Regions from separate parts of the Microbacterium sp. ZW T2_14 genome, predicted to be linked through region 2. Evidence: predicted binding sites of a transcription regulator. Region 2 holds the regulator's gene; the other holds the start of a gene.
What was found. The regulator HspR, encoded in region 2, represses chaperone genes until heat shock. The targets are predictions, from matches to a motif close to AAGTTGAGTCNNNNNGACTCAACTT.
Positions count from the first base shown of each region.

Region 1: the regulator HspR is predicted to act here: its motif matches at 1,487-1,511, upstream of ACI3KY_RS15700 (Hsp20/alpha crystallin family protein).

Region 1 is NZ_JBJDRK010000049.1:27,319-34,771, forward strand. Features, by position in the region: gene ACI3KY_RS15695 (L-serine ammonia-lyase, iron-sulfur-dependent, subunit alpha) at 1-1,413, shown strand, start outside; gene ACI3KY_RS15700 (Hsp20/alpha crystallin family protein) at 1,533-1,988, shown strand; gene ACI3KY_RS15705 (thymidine kinase) at 2,074-2,658, opposite strand; gene ACI3KY_RS15710 (glycoside hydrolase family 2 protein) at 2,829-4,688, shown strand; gene ACI3KY_RS15715 (DUF2804 domain-containing protein) at 4,685-5,680, shown strand; gene ACI3KY_RS15720 (ABC transporter ATP-binding protein) at 5,701-6,597, shown strand; gene ACI3KY_RS15725 (ABC transporter permease) at 6,594-7,328, shown strand; gene ACI3KY_RS15730 (MarR family winged helix-turn-helix transcriptional regulator) at 7,388-7,453, opposite strand, start outside.
Region 2 is NZ_JBJDRK010000020.1:30,543-37,995, reverse strand. Features, by position in the region: gene dnaK (molecular chaperone DnaK) at 1-633, shown strand, start outside; gene ACI3KY_RS08855 (nucleotide exchange factor GrpE) at 636-1,259, shown strand; gene ACI3KY_RS08850 (DnaJ C-terminal domain-containing protein) at 1,274-2,269, shown strand; gene ACI3KY_RS08845 (heat shock protein transcriptional repressor HspR) at 2,396-2,869, shown strand; gene ACI3KY_RS08840 (extracellular solute-binding protein) at 3,260-4,603, shown strand; gene ACI3KY_RS08835 (carbohydrate ABC transporter permease) at 4,676-5,632, shown strand; gene ACI3KY_RS08830 (carbohydrate ABC transporter permease) at 5,634-6,515, shown strand; gene ACI3KY_RS08825 (DUF4185 domain-containing protein) at 6,548-7,453, shown strand, end outside.

The DNA of each region.
Region 1 (7,453 bases), on a different contig from region 2:
CACGGCACCCCGGACGCGGTCGTGGCGGGTCTCCGAGGCCTGGAGCCGGAGACGGTGGATCCGCATGCTGTCCGCGCGGCGTGGAGCGCCTGGCCCGAGGGGCAGTCGCTCGAACTCGCAGGCATCCGCGCCGTGCCGTTCGCCCGCGGCGATGTCGTGTTCGCCCCGCGCACGCGGCTGCCCGGTCATCCGAACGCGATGACGCTGGAGGCGTGGGCGTCGCCCGACGACGGACCGGCGCGCCCCACCGCGGTGGCGGGACTGCGCGACACCGGGGCCTCGTCGGTCGCACCGCTCGCCGACGTGTCGGATGCCGGGCTCCTCGCCCGCGAGACCTACTACTCCGTCGGCGGGGGGTTCATCCGCCGCGAGGGCGATCAGCCCGCCTCGCCCGGTGCAGGGTCCCGTGCGCAGGAATACCCGCTCGACTTCGCGAGTGCCGAGGAGCTCCTCGCGCTCTGCGATGAGCGCGGCATCACGATCGCCGAGGCCGCGCGCATCAACGAGGAGTCGCTGCGTCCCGACGACGAGATCGCCGCGAGGCTCGATCTCATCTGGGACGCGATGGCCGCCTGCGTCGGGGCCGGCCTCGCCTCCGGCGGCGTGCTCCCGGGCATGTTGGGGGTGAAGCGCCGCGCGGCGTCGATCCGCGAGCAGCTCGAGGCTGCGGAGGCGGACGGTCGGCGCGAGCTGCCGGGGGAGTGGCTGGGCGCATTCGCGCTCGCCGTCAACGAGGAGAACGCCGCCGGCGGACGTGTCGTGACGGCGCCGACGAACGGCGCCGCCGGCATCGTGCCCGCGGTGGCGATGTACTGGTGGCGGTTCCTCGCGGACTCCGGTCTGGGTGCGGGCAATGCGGTCACCCCGTACGGCGAGCTCGTCGGCAGCGCCCTGCTCGGCTACCCCGGCCAGGGCGCCGCCGCCCCCGAGCCGGCGCAGTGGAACGACGAGCAGGTCGCCGAGGCGAACCGTCGCCGCGGCATCCGTCGCTTCCTGCTCACGGCCACCGCGCTGGGCTCGCTGTTCAAGGCCAACGCTTCCATCTCCGGCGCCGAGGGCGGCTGCCAGGCTGAGGTCGGGTCGGCCTGCGCGATGGCGGCCGGGGGGCTGACGGCGGTCATGGGCGGCACCAACCGGCAGATCGAGAATGCGGCCGAGATCGCGATGGAGCACCACCTGGGCCTGACCTGCGACCCGGTCGGCGGCCTCGTGCAGATCCCGTGCATCGAGCGCAACGCCATCGCCGCGTCGACCGCGGTGACGGCCGCCCGGCTCGCGCTCCGTGGCGACGGGTCGCACTACGTCTCGTTGGACGCCGTCGTGGAGACCATGCGGCAGACCGGCATCGACATGTCGCACAAGTACAAGGAGACCAGCGAAGGCGGGCTCGCGGTCAACGTCATCGAGTGCTGAGAGGTGCCTCTGTTCGTCCTGAGCGAACACGAACAGTCTTAGCACTCCACCATGCCGAGTGCTAATCTGTACGTAGTTGAGCCGAGTGGGCTCAACTCCCAGACAGAGAGGAGATTCCCATGGCCACCTACGACCCGTTCCGTGACCTCGACCGCCTCGCGTCGAGTCTCTTCGAGCAGCGGCGCGGCCCGCGGCGCATGCCGATGGACCTGTACCGCGACGGCGACCACTACGTGCTGACCGCCGACCTGCCCGGCATCGATCCGGGCTCGGTCGACATCGACGTCGACGGCCAGCTGCTGACGATCCGCGCCGAGCGCACGCTGCACAGCGGCGACGACGTCAAGTGGATCACCCGCGAGCGCGAGGCGGCGAGCTTCCTGCGCCAGCTCAACCTCGGCCAGGGCATCGACACCGAGCGCATCTCGGCCAACTACAACAACGGCGTGCTCAGCGTGACGATCCCGGTCAGCGAGAAGGCCAAGCCGCGCAAGATCGAGGTCATGTCCGAGGGCGGCGCGCCGACGATCCAGGCGCACGAGTCCAATGAGGCTCCGCAGCCGATCGAGCAGTAGTCGCGCGGCTCTGCGGAGGACAGTTCCGCGAAGCAGATCGGATGCCTCGTCCCGGCCGGGACGAGGCATCCGTCGTTCTGCGCCGCTATGCCCGAGCGGCGCCCGTGAAATGGCGCCGGCACCGCGCCTGATACGACTCGATGCCGCCGACCTGCTCGGTCGTCGGAATGAGGGGGTCGCCGGTAACGGCGGACGACAGCCGCTGGTGGAACGCGGCATCCTCTCCGCACACCGCGCAGACGGCGGTGAGCTTGAGCACGTCTTCGGCGATCGCCATGAGCTCGGGCAGCGGCTCGAAAGGCCGCCCGTCGAAGGTGACGCAGAGTCCGGAGACCACCACGTCGATGCCCTCGGCGACCAGTTCGTCCACGGCGTCGACGAGGCCGGGGCCGAAGAACTGCGCCTCATCGACGGCCAGCAGGTCCAGTCCGCGGCCGCGCACCGAGGCGACCAGCGTCTCGACATCGGGCACCGACCGCGACGGCACGCTGAGCCCCGAGTGGGAGCTGACCTGCCCCTCGCCCCGGCGGTGGTCGAGCGCGTGACTCACGACCTCGACCGACAGGCCGGCGATGCGCGCGCGGCGCACGCGACGCAGCAGCTCCTCGGACTTGCCGGCGAACATGGGACCGGCGACGACCTGCAGCCTCGCCTGCGTGCGCGTGTGCATGGCGCCCAGACTACGTCCGCCTAGGATCGAACCACCTCGCCCGGACCGTCAGCAAGGATGCCGATGCCCGCAGAACCTCCCTCGCCCGCGCCCTCCGCTGCGCCGCGGGGCTCCCTACTGCGCTGGGGTCGACGGATGCCCGGCATCGCACCGACGACGGAGGCCCCGGCATGACCCTGCTCACGCCGTGGGCCGACGACCTCGACGCCGATTCGCCGCTGCCCGACTACCCGCGACCGCAGCTCGTGCGCGGCGACTGGGTCAATCTCAACGGGCCCTGGGACTACGCGATCACCGCGCTGCGACTTGACCAGCGCGCGGATACAGACCCGCTCGCGGTCGCCGACCCGGCGGGGCCGCCCGTCGATTGGGACGGACGCATCGTCGTGCCGTTCTCGCCCGAGACCACGCTGTCGGGCGTCGGCCGCACGCTGCGCGCCGACCAGACGCTCTGGTACCGGCGGTCGTTCGCGCTGCCCCGGCCGCTGCGCGAGGGCGAGCGCGCGATCCTGCACTTCGGCGCCGTCGACCAGTCGTGCCGCGTCGCCGTCGACGGCACCGAGGTCGGCGGACACACCGGCGGCTACCTGCCGTTCTCGATCGACGTGACCTCGGCGCTCGCCGCCTCCGCGCAGCACGAGCTCGTCGTCGCCGTGCGGGACGTCACGGATGCCTCGTGGCTGGCGCGCGGCAAGCAGTCGGGCCGCCCCGGCGGCATCTGGTACACGCCGCAGTCGGGCATCTGGCAGACCGTCTGGCTCGAGATCGTGCCCCGTGTCGCGGTGAACCGCCTCGTGCTCACGCCCGATCTCGATGCCGGCACGGTCGTCGTCACGGTGCACAGCGAGCACGCCGAGGGCGCCGAGCACGCCCAGGTCCACGTGCTCGACGGCACGCGGGTGGCGGCATCCGTTGTCCTCCCGGTCGGCGAGCCGACGCCGGTGACGCTCGATGGACCGCTGAAGACGTGGACGCCCGACGACCCGTTCCTCTACGACGTGCGCGTGACGCTGGGCGACGACCGGGTGGCGTCCTACGTGGGGATGCGGTCGTTCGGCGTCGGCGTCGACGAGCGGGGGTTCCCGTGCCTGCTGCTCAACGGCGAGCCGCACCTGCCGGTCGGGCTGCTCGACCAGGGGTATTGGCCCGATGGCGGCTACACCGCGGCGTCCGATGCGGCGCTGGAATACGACATCCGTCTCGCGAAGCGGATGGGCTTCACGATGCTGCGCAAGCACATCAAGGTCGAGCCGCTGCGCTGGTACCACCACTGCGACCGCCTCGGCATGCTCGTCTGGCAGGACGCCGTCAGCGGCGGCACGGCCTACAACCCGCTCGTCGTCTCGGCACCGGCGATCGCCTCTCCGACGCTCGACGACCGCAAGCACGGCCGCTTCGGGCGCGCCGATGCCGCCGGGCGCGAGCAGTTCGAGAGCGAGCTGCGCGACATGATCGAGCACCTGCGCAGCGTGACGTCGATCTCGCTGTGGGTGCCGTTCAACGAGGGCTGGGGCCAGTTCGACGCGGCCCGCATCGCGGCTGCGGTGCGCGCACTCGACCCGACCCGGCCCATCGACCACGCGAGCGGCTGGCACGATCAGGGTGCGGGCGACCTGCGGAGCCTGCACATCTACTTCCGCGCGGTGAGGCCGCCGCGCCGCGCCGATGCCCGCGTGCTGGCCCTCACCGAGTACGGCGGCTACAGCCTCGCGGTGCCCTCGCACACCTGGAGCAGCACGTCGTTCGGCTACAAGAAGTACCGCTCCCGCGACCAGCTCGTGGCGGCGCTCGAGCGTCTGCATGACCGCGAGATCGCCCCGGCCATCGAGCGCGGGCTCGCGGCCACGGTGTACACGCAGCTCGCCGACGTCGAGGAGGAGGTCAACGGCCTCGTCACGTACGACCGGCGTTTCGTGAAGGTGCCCGAGGACGTGATGCGGGCGATCAACGACCGGCTGCGGGATGCCTCGTCGCGCCGCCCCGACCGCGCGGAGTCGTCCGTCGGCCCGACGCGGAAGGATCCGGCATGACCGAGCGCGAGCTCACCGCGCCCGTGGCGTTGACACTGCCGAACGGACGGGTCAACCCCGACGCGATCGGCTGGGCGCGCCAGCCGATCGTCGACACGTCCGGCATCGGCCGGGGCCGCGGGCGCAACAAGCGGTGGGAGTACTGGAACGTCACGACGCCGACGCACATCCTCGCGCTCACGGTGTCGTCGATCGACTACGCCGCCGTGCATGAGGTGTGGGTGCTCGACAGGGCGACCGAGCGAACGTGGTCCCAGGGTGCGACCGTCATTCCGGCGCGGGACTTTGAGCTGCCGGCCGGCGTCGAGACCGGGCCCGCCCGCGGTCGCGCGAAGGATCTCGACATCGAGGTCCTTCCCGAGGAGGGCGGCACACGGTTGCGTGCCCGGATTCCGGATGCCTCGTTCGACGTGTTCGCCGCACTGCCGGCCGGCCACGAGCGCCTGGCCGTCGTGGTGCCGTGGAGTGCGACGCGCTTCCAGTACACCGTCAAGGACGTCGCCCGTCCCGCCTCCGGATCGGTCACCGTCGACGGCGTCACGCACGACGTTCCGGCGGGGGAGTCGTGGGCGGTGCTCGACCACGGTCGCGGGCGCTGGCCGTATGACATCCGCTGGAACTGGGGCGCGGGCTCGGGCGTCTCAGGAGGGCATACCATCGGCATCCAGGTCGGCGGCCGCTGGACCGAGGGCACCGGCTCCACCGAGAACGCCGCGCTGGTCGACGGGCGCCTGCACAAGATCCACGACGAGCTGGAGTGGGACTACGACATCGCCGAGTGGCGGAGGCCCTGGCGCATCACCGGCGGCGGGCTCGCGGCATCCTTCACGCCCTTCTACGACAAGGTGACCCGCACGAACCTCGGCATCGTCGCTTCGCGCACCGACCAGTGCTTCGGCCACTGGGCCGGGACGTTCGCGGTACCCGGCGGCGACGCGGTGAGGTTCGACGGCATCCTGGGCTGGGCGGAGGAGGTCCACAACCGCTGGTGATGCGGGTCTACTCTGAGCGCATGGACGCCGTGAGCGTGCGGGACCTGGATGTGCGACGGGGGAAGACCGAGGTCTTCACCGCGCTGGACCTCGACATCCCGCGCGGGCAGATCACCGGGCTGATGGGGCCGTCCGGCTGCGGCAAGACGACGCTGATGCGCGCGATCGTCGGCGTGCAGAAGATCGCGGGCGGCACCGTGACGGTGCTCGGCGAACCGGGCGGCTCGAAGACGTTGCGCCGGCGGGTGGCGTACGACACGCAGGCGGCGTCGGTGTACGGCGACCTCACGATCCAGCAGAACCTGCGGTATTTCGCGCGGCTCGTCGGCGCGCCGGGCAGCGACGTCGACCGCGTCATCGAACAGGTGGGGCTCGCCGACCAGCGCGATCAGACCATCGACTCGCTCAGCGGTGGGCAGGAGAGCCGCGTCTCGCTCGCCGTGGCCATGCTCGGCGCACCGGAGCTGCTCGTGCTCGACGAGCCGACGGTCGGGCTCGATCCGCTGCTGCGGGCCGAGCTGTGGGAGGTGTTCCGCGGTCTGGCCGACGCGGGTGCGACGCTCATCGTCTCGAGTCACGTCATGGACGAGGCGCTGCGGTGCGACCGCCTCGTGCTCCTGCGGGCGGGCCGCATCATCGCCGACACGACACCGGACGGCCTGCTCGCCGACACCGGGACGACGGATCCGGATGCCGCGTTCCTGGCGCTCATCGAACGCGACGCCCTTCGGCAGGCTCAGGGACCGAGTGGGGCTCAGGGACCGGGCGGGGCTCAGGGACCGGAGCCGTCTGCCGAGGAGACCGCCGAACCGCCCCCGCTCACCCGCCGCGAGGCGCGCGAGCAGGCGGAGCATCCGCACTCGCCTACCCCCGGCCCGCCGGCCGCGCCCTCCGCCGATGAGGAGAGCGCCTCATGAACGGCATGCTCACTCTCGCCACGGCCGGGCGCGTGCTCCGCCAGCTCAGCCACGACCCGCGGTCGATCGTCCTGATGCTGGTGGCGCCGAGCCTTCTCGTCGGGCTGTTCGCGTGGCTGTTCAGCGACCAGGAGGGGGTGTTCGACCAGTTCGGCGGTCCGATCCTGGCGCTGTTCCCGTTCATCGTGATGTTCCTCATCACGTCGATCACGACGCTCCGCGAACGCCGCTCGGGAACGCTCGAACGCCTGATGACGACCCCGATCGCGAAGACCGACTTCATCCTCGGCTACGGCCTCGCGTTCGGTCTGATGGCGACACTGCAGGCCGTCATCACCGTCACCTTCGCGGTGTGGGTGTGCGGCCTCGAGGTCGAGGGGCCGCTGTGGCAGCTGGGACTCGTGGCCGTCGTGGACGCGATCCTCGGCACGGCACTCGGACTGCTCGCGAGCGCCTTCGCACGCACCGAGTTCCAGGCGGTGCAGTTCATGCCGCTCATCGTGTTCCCGCAGATCATCCTCGGCGGCCTGTTCATGCCGCGCGAGGACATGCCCGAGGCGCTGTACCAGATCTCGAAGGTGCTGCCGCTGAGCTACGCCATCGACACCATCAACGCCGTGACCGCGGGCGACCAGGGGTGGGACGTCTTCGGACCGCTCCTGGTCGTGGTGGCGTTCGCGGTGGGAGCGCTGATCCTCGCGTCGCTCACGCTCCGGCGCCGCACGCCGTGAGCGCCGGTTCCTGAGCCTGGCGAAGGACGCGCTTCGAGAAGCTCAGCGACCGGGGATGATCAGCAGCCGGGCTGCTTCTTGCGCAGTTTGGCCGTGAGCTCGCGCAGCTGGGAGAGCTCGTCGTC
Region 2 (7,453 bases):
GCGATCCAGGTCTTCCAGGGCGAGCGCGAGTTCACCCGCGACAACAAGCCGCTGGGCACGTTCGAGCTGACCGGCATCGCGCCGGCTCCGCGCGGCATCCCGCAGGTCGAGGTCACCTTCGACATCGACGCCAACGGCATCGTCCACGTCTCCGCGAAGGACAAGGGCACCGGCAAGGAGCAGTCGATGACGATCACCGGCGGCTCGTCGCTGCCGAAGGACGACATCGAGCGCATGGTGCGCGAGGCCGAGGAGCACGCCGCCGAGGACAAGAAGCGCCGCGAGGCCGCCGAGGTGCGCAACCAGGCCGAGACCCTGTCGTACTCGATCGAGAAGCTCATCAAGGAGAACGACGACAAGCTTCCCGAGGACGTCAAGACCGAGGTCCAGGGTGACGTCGACGCGCTCAAGACGGCGCTGGCAGGCGACGACGACGAGGCCGTGAAGACCGCGTTCGACAAGCTCAACCAGAGCCAGGGCAAGCTCGGCGAGGCGATCTACGCCTCCGGCCAGGCCGCTCAGTCGGCTCCGGATGCCGCCGCCGGCGAGCCCGCTGACGCCCAGGGTGCGCCGAGCGCCGACGAGGACGTCGTCGACGCCGAGGTCATCGACGAAGACGAAGAGAAGAAGTAACCATGGCCGACAAGGACTTCGAGAACGAGGTCCCCGGTGGCGAGGACCCGGAAGCGCAGGCTTCCGGGTCCGACCCGCAGGAGGGCCAGGATGACAGCGCCGAGGCGCCCGCGGACGAAGCCGCCCAGAGCGATGAGCTCACGGTCGACGACATCCTCGGGTCGGCGCAGAACGCCGACGCCGCCGCGGAGGACGCCGTGCTCGCCGACCTCGAGTCGGCGCTGCTGAACGACCTCAAGCGACTGCAGGCGGAGTACGCCAACTACCGTCGTCGCACCGAGGAGCAGCGAGAGGTCGAGATCGAGCGCGCCCAGGGCGCGGTCGCCAAGGGCCTCCTCCCGGTGCTGGACGACCTCGACCGCGCGGAGAAGCACGGCGACCTCGAAGAGGGTTCCCCATTCGCCGCCATCGCCGAGAAGCTGCGTGGCGTCGCCGAGCGCATGGGCCTGTCGACCTACGGCGCCGCGGGCGAGGCTTTCGACCCGCAGCAGCACGAGGCGATCTTCCAGGTGCCGACGCCCGGCGCGACCGAGGCGACGATCCTGGAGGTCGTCGAGACCGGCTACCGCCTCGGCTCGGTGGAGCTGCGCCCGGCGAAGGTCGTCGTCGCGGTTCCCGCCGACTAGCCCGAAGGAGCACCATGGCCAGTCAGGACTGGTTCGACAAGGACTTCTACTCGGTGCTCGGCGTCTCCAAGGACGTCAGCGAGGCTGACCTCAAGAAGACGTACCGCAAGCTCGCGCGGAAGTACCACCCAGACTCCAATCAGGGTGACGCCGCCGCCGAGGCGAAGTTCAAGGAGGTCAGCGAGGCGTACTCGGTGCTCTCCGACGCGGAGCAGCGCAAGGAGTACGACCAGATCCGTGCGATGGGCTCGGGTGCTCGTTTCACCGCGGGTGGCCAGGGCGGAGCCGGCGGTTTCGAAGACGTCTTCTCGATGTTCAACCAGGGTCGCGGCGCGCGATACCAGAATGCCGAGGACTTCGACGACATCTTCGCCATGTTCAACCAGCAGCAGGGCGCGGGCTTCGGCTCCGGCCGGTTCGGGCAGTCGACGGGCGGCTTCCGGGGCTACGGGGGACCGACGCGCGGCGCCGACGTCACGGCGCGCACGACGATCGACTTCGTGACCGCCACCAAGGGCGAGACCATCACGCTGCAGGGTGAGGACGGCAAGCCCTTCAAGGTGAAGATCCCGGCAGGGGTGTCCGATGGACAGAAGATCCGGCTGCGCGGTCGCGGGCGCCCTTCGCCCGACGGCGGGGAGAACGGCGACATCGTCGTGCAGGTCGCGGTGCGGCCGCATCCGGTGTTCACACGCGACGGCCTCAACCTGCGCGTGACCGTGCCGGTGACGTTCACCGAGGCAGCGCTCGGCGCCACCATCGAGGTGCCGACGCTCGGCGGCGACCCGGTTCGGCTGCGCGTCGCGCCCGGCACGCCGTCCGGCCGCGTGCTGCGGGTGAAGGGTCGCGGCGTCGAGACCTCGAAGGGCACCGGCGATCTCTTGGCCGAGGTGCAGGTCGCTGTGCCGTCGCACCTGGACGACGCCGCGCGCGAGGCGCTCGAGCGCTTCCAGAGCCTCGAGCCGAAGGAGAACCCGCGCGCCGACATGATGGCGAAAGCGCGGGGCTAGACGAGATGACGGTCGTCGAGCGAGTGAGGAACGAGCGAGACGGAGCGCCTCGGGGCGGCGCGCGTCGTCGGTTCCGGGCCTTTCGCCTCGCACGCTCGCTCGACGACCGGAATCGGGGTGATCGACATGGTTGAGCCGCACGACATCGACGAGGACGCTCCGATCTTCGCGATCGCCGTCGCCGCGGAGCTGTCGGGCATGCACCCGCAGACGCTCCGCCAGTACGACCGGCTGGGCCTCGTCGTGCCCGCCCGCACCCAGGGCGGTTCGCGGCGCTACTCGCTGCGGCACGTCGAGCAGCTCCGCGAGGTCGCGCGGATGTCGGCGGACGGCATCGGGCTGCCCGCCATCGTGAGGATCCTCGAGCTCGAGAATCGCGTGCAGGAGCTGCACGGGCGCGTGCGCGACCTCGAAGACCGCATGCGCGCCGAGCTCGAGAAGCGGCCGGGCGCCCGGGTCTTCGCCGCCGGCTCGACCGGCAACGTCGTGACCCTGCGGCACGGCACCCGGGTGCGACGGGCCACGGAGGTCGTCGTCTGGCGCCCCCGCACGCCGATCGCGCCTACGCGCGAGGACCGCGAGCAGTCCGCGGACGACTGACGCCGTCGCGCGGGCGGCCTTCGAAGGCTTCGCGGCGAACGATGTGCGGAGTGAAATCGATATCGGATTCATCGCCTCGAGGTGAGTGCCCGTGACGGGCGGTTGTGAAATCGATACAACGACCTCGATTGGTGATCGAACGCCCGAGACCGTGATTTCACGCCCCCGACGCCCGAATCGGCGCATCCGGCGAGACGGAGGGTGGCATGTTCTCGCAGAATCAGCCCCCGCGCCCGTTGCGTGTGAAATCGATTTCGTCTAGCCTGACCCGAGACGAGATCAGTGGCGATCCGCGCAAGCCGGCGGCCACCGCTCGATCGGTCCGACCGGGCTCCCCTGACCGGCCACAGCTGCGACTCACCGAAGAGTCGTGTTCCTGAGGAGGGACGAATGCACAAGAGAAACAGCAGGCTCTTGCTGGCCGTGGCGGCCGCGGCAACCGCAGGTATGGCGCTCGCCGGCTGCAGCGCCGGCGGCGGCGACAACGGCGACGACGGCGTGGCGACGATCCAGTTCTGGCACCGCACCTTCACCCCGGTCGAGAACGACTGGTACGCCGGCATCGTGAAGCAGTTCAACGAATCCCAGGACGAGATCAAGGTGGTCGACACGGAGGTGCCGGCCGATGCCTGGGACCAGAAGATGAAGTCGGCGCAGGCGGCGGGGAAGGCCCCCGACATCTACACCTTCTCCGCCAGCATCACGGATGCCGTCAACGCCGGGCAGCTCCACGAGCTCAACGACCTCGTTCCTCAGGACAAGCTCGACGAGATCATCGAGCCGGCGCAGCCCATCTCGCAGCTCGACGGCAAGTACTACGCGTATCCGCTCCTGCTGGAGCCGCAGACGGTGCTGTTCTGGAACAAGGACCTGCTGTCGGCGGCCGGGCTGGATCCGGAGACCGGTCCGACCACGTGGGACGAGCTGTTCGACATGTGCGCGGCGATCAAGCCGACCCTGGCGGACGGGCAGTACTGCATCTCGCCGGCGAGCGACGCCGTGACCTTCGCGTGGTCGTCCGTCGGTCAGCAGTACAACTTCGCCGGTCACACCGCGCTCAACGAGGATTGGACCGCGCCCGACATCGACGACGACGGCTACCGGCAGCTCATGGAGAACTACAAGACGCTGTGGGACGAGGGATACATGGCCCAGCAGGCGCTCGACGTCTACGTCGGAGGTAAGGACTTCGGCGAGGAGAAGGTCGCCTTCAAGGTGTCGGGATCGTGGATGATGTCGGAGATCGGCTCCGACTACGCGGATGTGCTGCCCAAGACGGGGATCGGCGCGTTCCCGAACTCAGCCGACGCCGACGGTCGCGGTGCGACGACGCTCGGCAACTTCCGCTGGGTCATCGACGCCAAGTCCAAGAACGCGCAGGCGGCGGCCGACTTCCTCACGTGGGCGCTCGCGGGCGACCCCGAGCTTCTCGTCCCGTTCTTCGTGGACACGCAGTTCACCAAGGTGCCGGTGCGCGAGTCGGTGCAGGAGGCGGTCTCGGCCGACGAGGCCAGCGCGGCCGCACCGTGGTCGTCGATCGTGATGAACGACATCGTGCCGAGCGCGATCCCCGAGCCCACCTACCCCTGGGACGTGTCTCTCGCCGTCGGCACCGCGATGGAGTCGGTGATGAAGGGCGCGGCCTCGCCGGACGACGCCATCAAGACGGCGGAGGATGCCATCAACACGGTGATCCAGCGCGACGATCTGCCCAGCAAGGCGCCGACGTCCTAGCGAAGGATCGGATCCGGGGGTCGATGCCATCGACCCCCGGACCTGTGCCCCGGCCCACAGCGAGGTGAGGAAATGACCGCGACGCAGACGATGATGACCGAGACGGAGACGATGGTGCTCCCCGGTCGCCGGCACGACAAGCACCGTCACAACAGATTCCGGTACCGCGACGGAAGGATCGCCTACCTGCTCATCCTTCCGGCGCTGGTCCTCCTCGGGATCTTCGTGGTCTGGCCGGCGGTCTACGCCGGATACCTCTCGTTCCAGGACTGGAGCTTCTACAAGGACCCCGAGTTCGTCGGATGGCGCAACTACACCAACGTCCTGAGCGACCCGCTGTTCTGGGAGTCGATCGGCCGCGGGTTCGTCTTCGTGGCGATGACGGTGCCGCCGATGCTGATCCTCGCGTTCTTCTTCTCGAGCCTCGTCGTCAGCGTGTCGCGCTGGTTCGCGGGCCTGCTGAAGGTGAGCATCTACATCCCGACGATCATCTCGGCGGTCATCACCTCGATCATCTTCGTGCTGATCTACAACTACTCGGGCGGCATCCTCAACGCGATGCTCGGCGGGTTCGGCATCGACCCCATCGCCTGGATCGGCGACCCGGCGTGGGCGCTGCTGGCCATCGCGATCCCCGCCATCTGGCTGGGGATCGGCCTCACCTCGCTGATCATGGTGGCGGCGATGATCGACATCCCGACCGAGTACTACGAGGCGGCGGCGATGGAGGGCGCCGACTGGTGGGAGAAGACGCGGTACATCACGCTGCCGCAGATGAAGAACGTCTTCCTGTACCTGCTCATCACCGGGTTCGTCGCTGCGATCCAGCAGTTCGAGCTGCCGCTCGTCATGACGGGCGGCGGGCCGCTCAACTCGACGACCCTGCCGAACCTGTTCATCTTCAACCACTTCCGCAACGACATCAACGTCGGCTACTCGATCGCGGCGGCGCTGCTGCTGTTCGTGGTGCTGGGCACGGTGTCGGCGCTGGTGTTCCGTTTCGTCAATTCCGAGAGGCTGGTGGACTGACGTGGCCGCCGTTCAGCAAGCCGCCGTCGCGGCGCCGGTCGTCCAGCGGCGTCCGCACCGAGACCTGACGTGGTGGTTCTACGCGATCGGCAAGGCGATCGTCGGGATCGTCTTCGTCGCCGCCGCGCTGTTCCCCCTGGCCTGGATGGTGATCGCCGGCTTCAAGTCGAAGACCGAAGTGATCGAGACGCCCTTCCAGTTCTTCCCCGAGGTGTGGCGCTGGGAGAACTACGCCCAGATCCTCGCCGATCCCACGTTCACCCGCACGATGCTGTGGACCTTCCTCGGCGCCGTGCTGTTCACACTGCTCGCTCTCACGGTCAACTCGCTCGCGGCGTACGCGTTCGCCCGGCTGGACTTCCGGTTCAAGCGGACTCTCTGGGTCGTCGTCATCACCACGATGTTCATCCCCGGCATGACCATCCTCCTCACGAGCTTCATCGTCGTGACCAACCTTCAGATGCTCGACACCCTGGCGGTGCTCGTGATCCCGGGTGCCGCCAGCGCCGGGATGATCTTCTTCATCCGGCAGTTCTACCTGAGCATCCCGTCCAGTCTCGAAGAGGCCGCCATGCTCGACGGCTGCGGGCGGATGCGGATCTTCACGAAGCTGTTCCTGCCGCTGTCGAAGCCCCCATTCGTGGTGATGGGCATCACCGCCTTCCTCGCGTACTGGAATTCCTACGTGTGGCCGATCATGACGATCACCACGCCCGACCAGTTCGTGGTGCAGCAGTACCTGGCGACCTTCCGCTCGGAGCGCAGCACCGAGCTCGGGCTGCTCATCGCAGGATCGGTCCTCGCCGCGGCGCCGGTGATCATCCTGTTCCTCGTTTTCCAGCGCCAGATCATCGGCAACATCAAGATGGCCGGTCTCAAGTAGGCCGACCGCATCTGTGGAAAGGGGTCGCGAAGATGCGACGACTACGAACGAACACCGCCGTCATCGCCGCCGCCGGCACGCTGGTCATCGGGCTCGTCGCCTCTGGCGGTGCGACGGCGGCTCAAGCCCCGGCACCATCGCCGATGGACGAGATCGCCGCGGCGTCGGCCTTCGCCGATCACTCGCCGGCCGTGGTCATCGGCAAGATGACAGGTCCGAAGTCGACGAGCGCGACCGACACCGCCTGGCGGGTGACGGGCACCGATCTCGGGATCATGTGGGACAACGGCCAGGGCCAGATCCTCACCGCGTTCGGCGACACGTTCGGCGACTGGACCGGACCCGGCGGAGGCGGCGGCGACTGGCGCTCCAACGTGCTGCTGCGCAGCTCCGACACCGACCTCTCCGACGGCATGACCTTCGATTCGGCGGTCGAGGACGCCCCCGGCCACGCCGGCGAGCTGATCCCGTCGCTGAAGATCAACGGTCAGGAGATCACCACGATCCCCACCGCGGGCATCGCCGTCGGGTCGCGGCAGTATCTGGCGTTCATGTCGGTACGGCAGTGGGGCGCGCCCGGTGCGTGGGACACGAACTACAGCCGCATCGCCTATTCGGACGACAACGGCGAGACATGGAACTCGACGGACGGCCCGCAGTGGACGAACACGCCTGACGGACAGCATCCGTTCCAGATGGTCGCCTTCGAGCGCCACGACGGCTATGTCTACATGTTCGGCACGCCCAACGGCCGCTTCGGCGCCGCGCACGTCGCGCGGGTGCCCGAGACGCAGCTGCTCGACAAATCGGCCTACTCGTACTGGAACGGGTCGACATGGGTGCTCGGCGACGACACCGCCGCCGTCGCGATCGTGCCGCCGAACGTCGCAGAGCTGTCGGTGCAGTACAGCGAGCACACCGGCGGCTGGCTCATGACG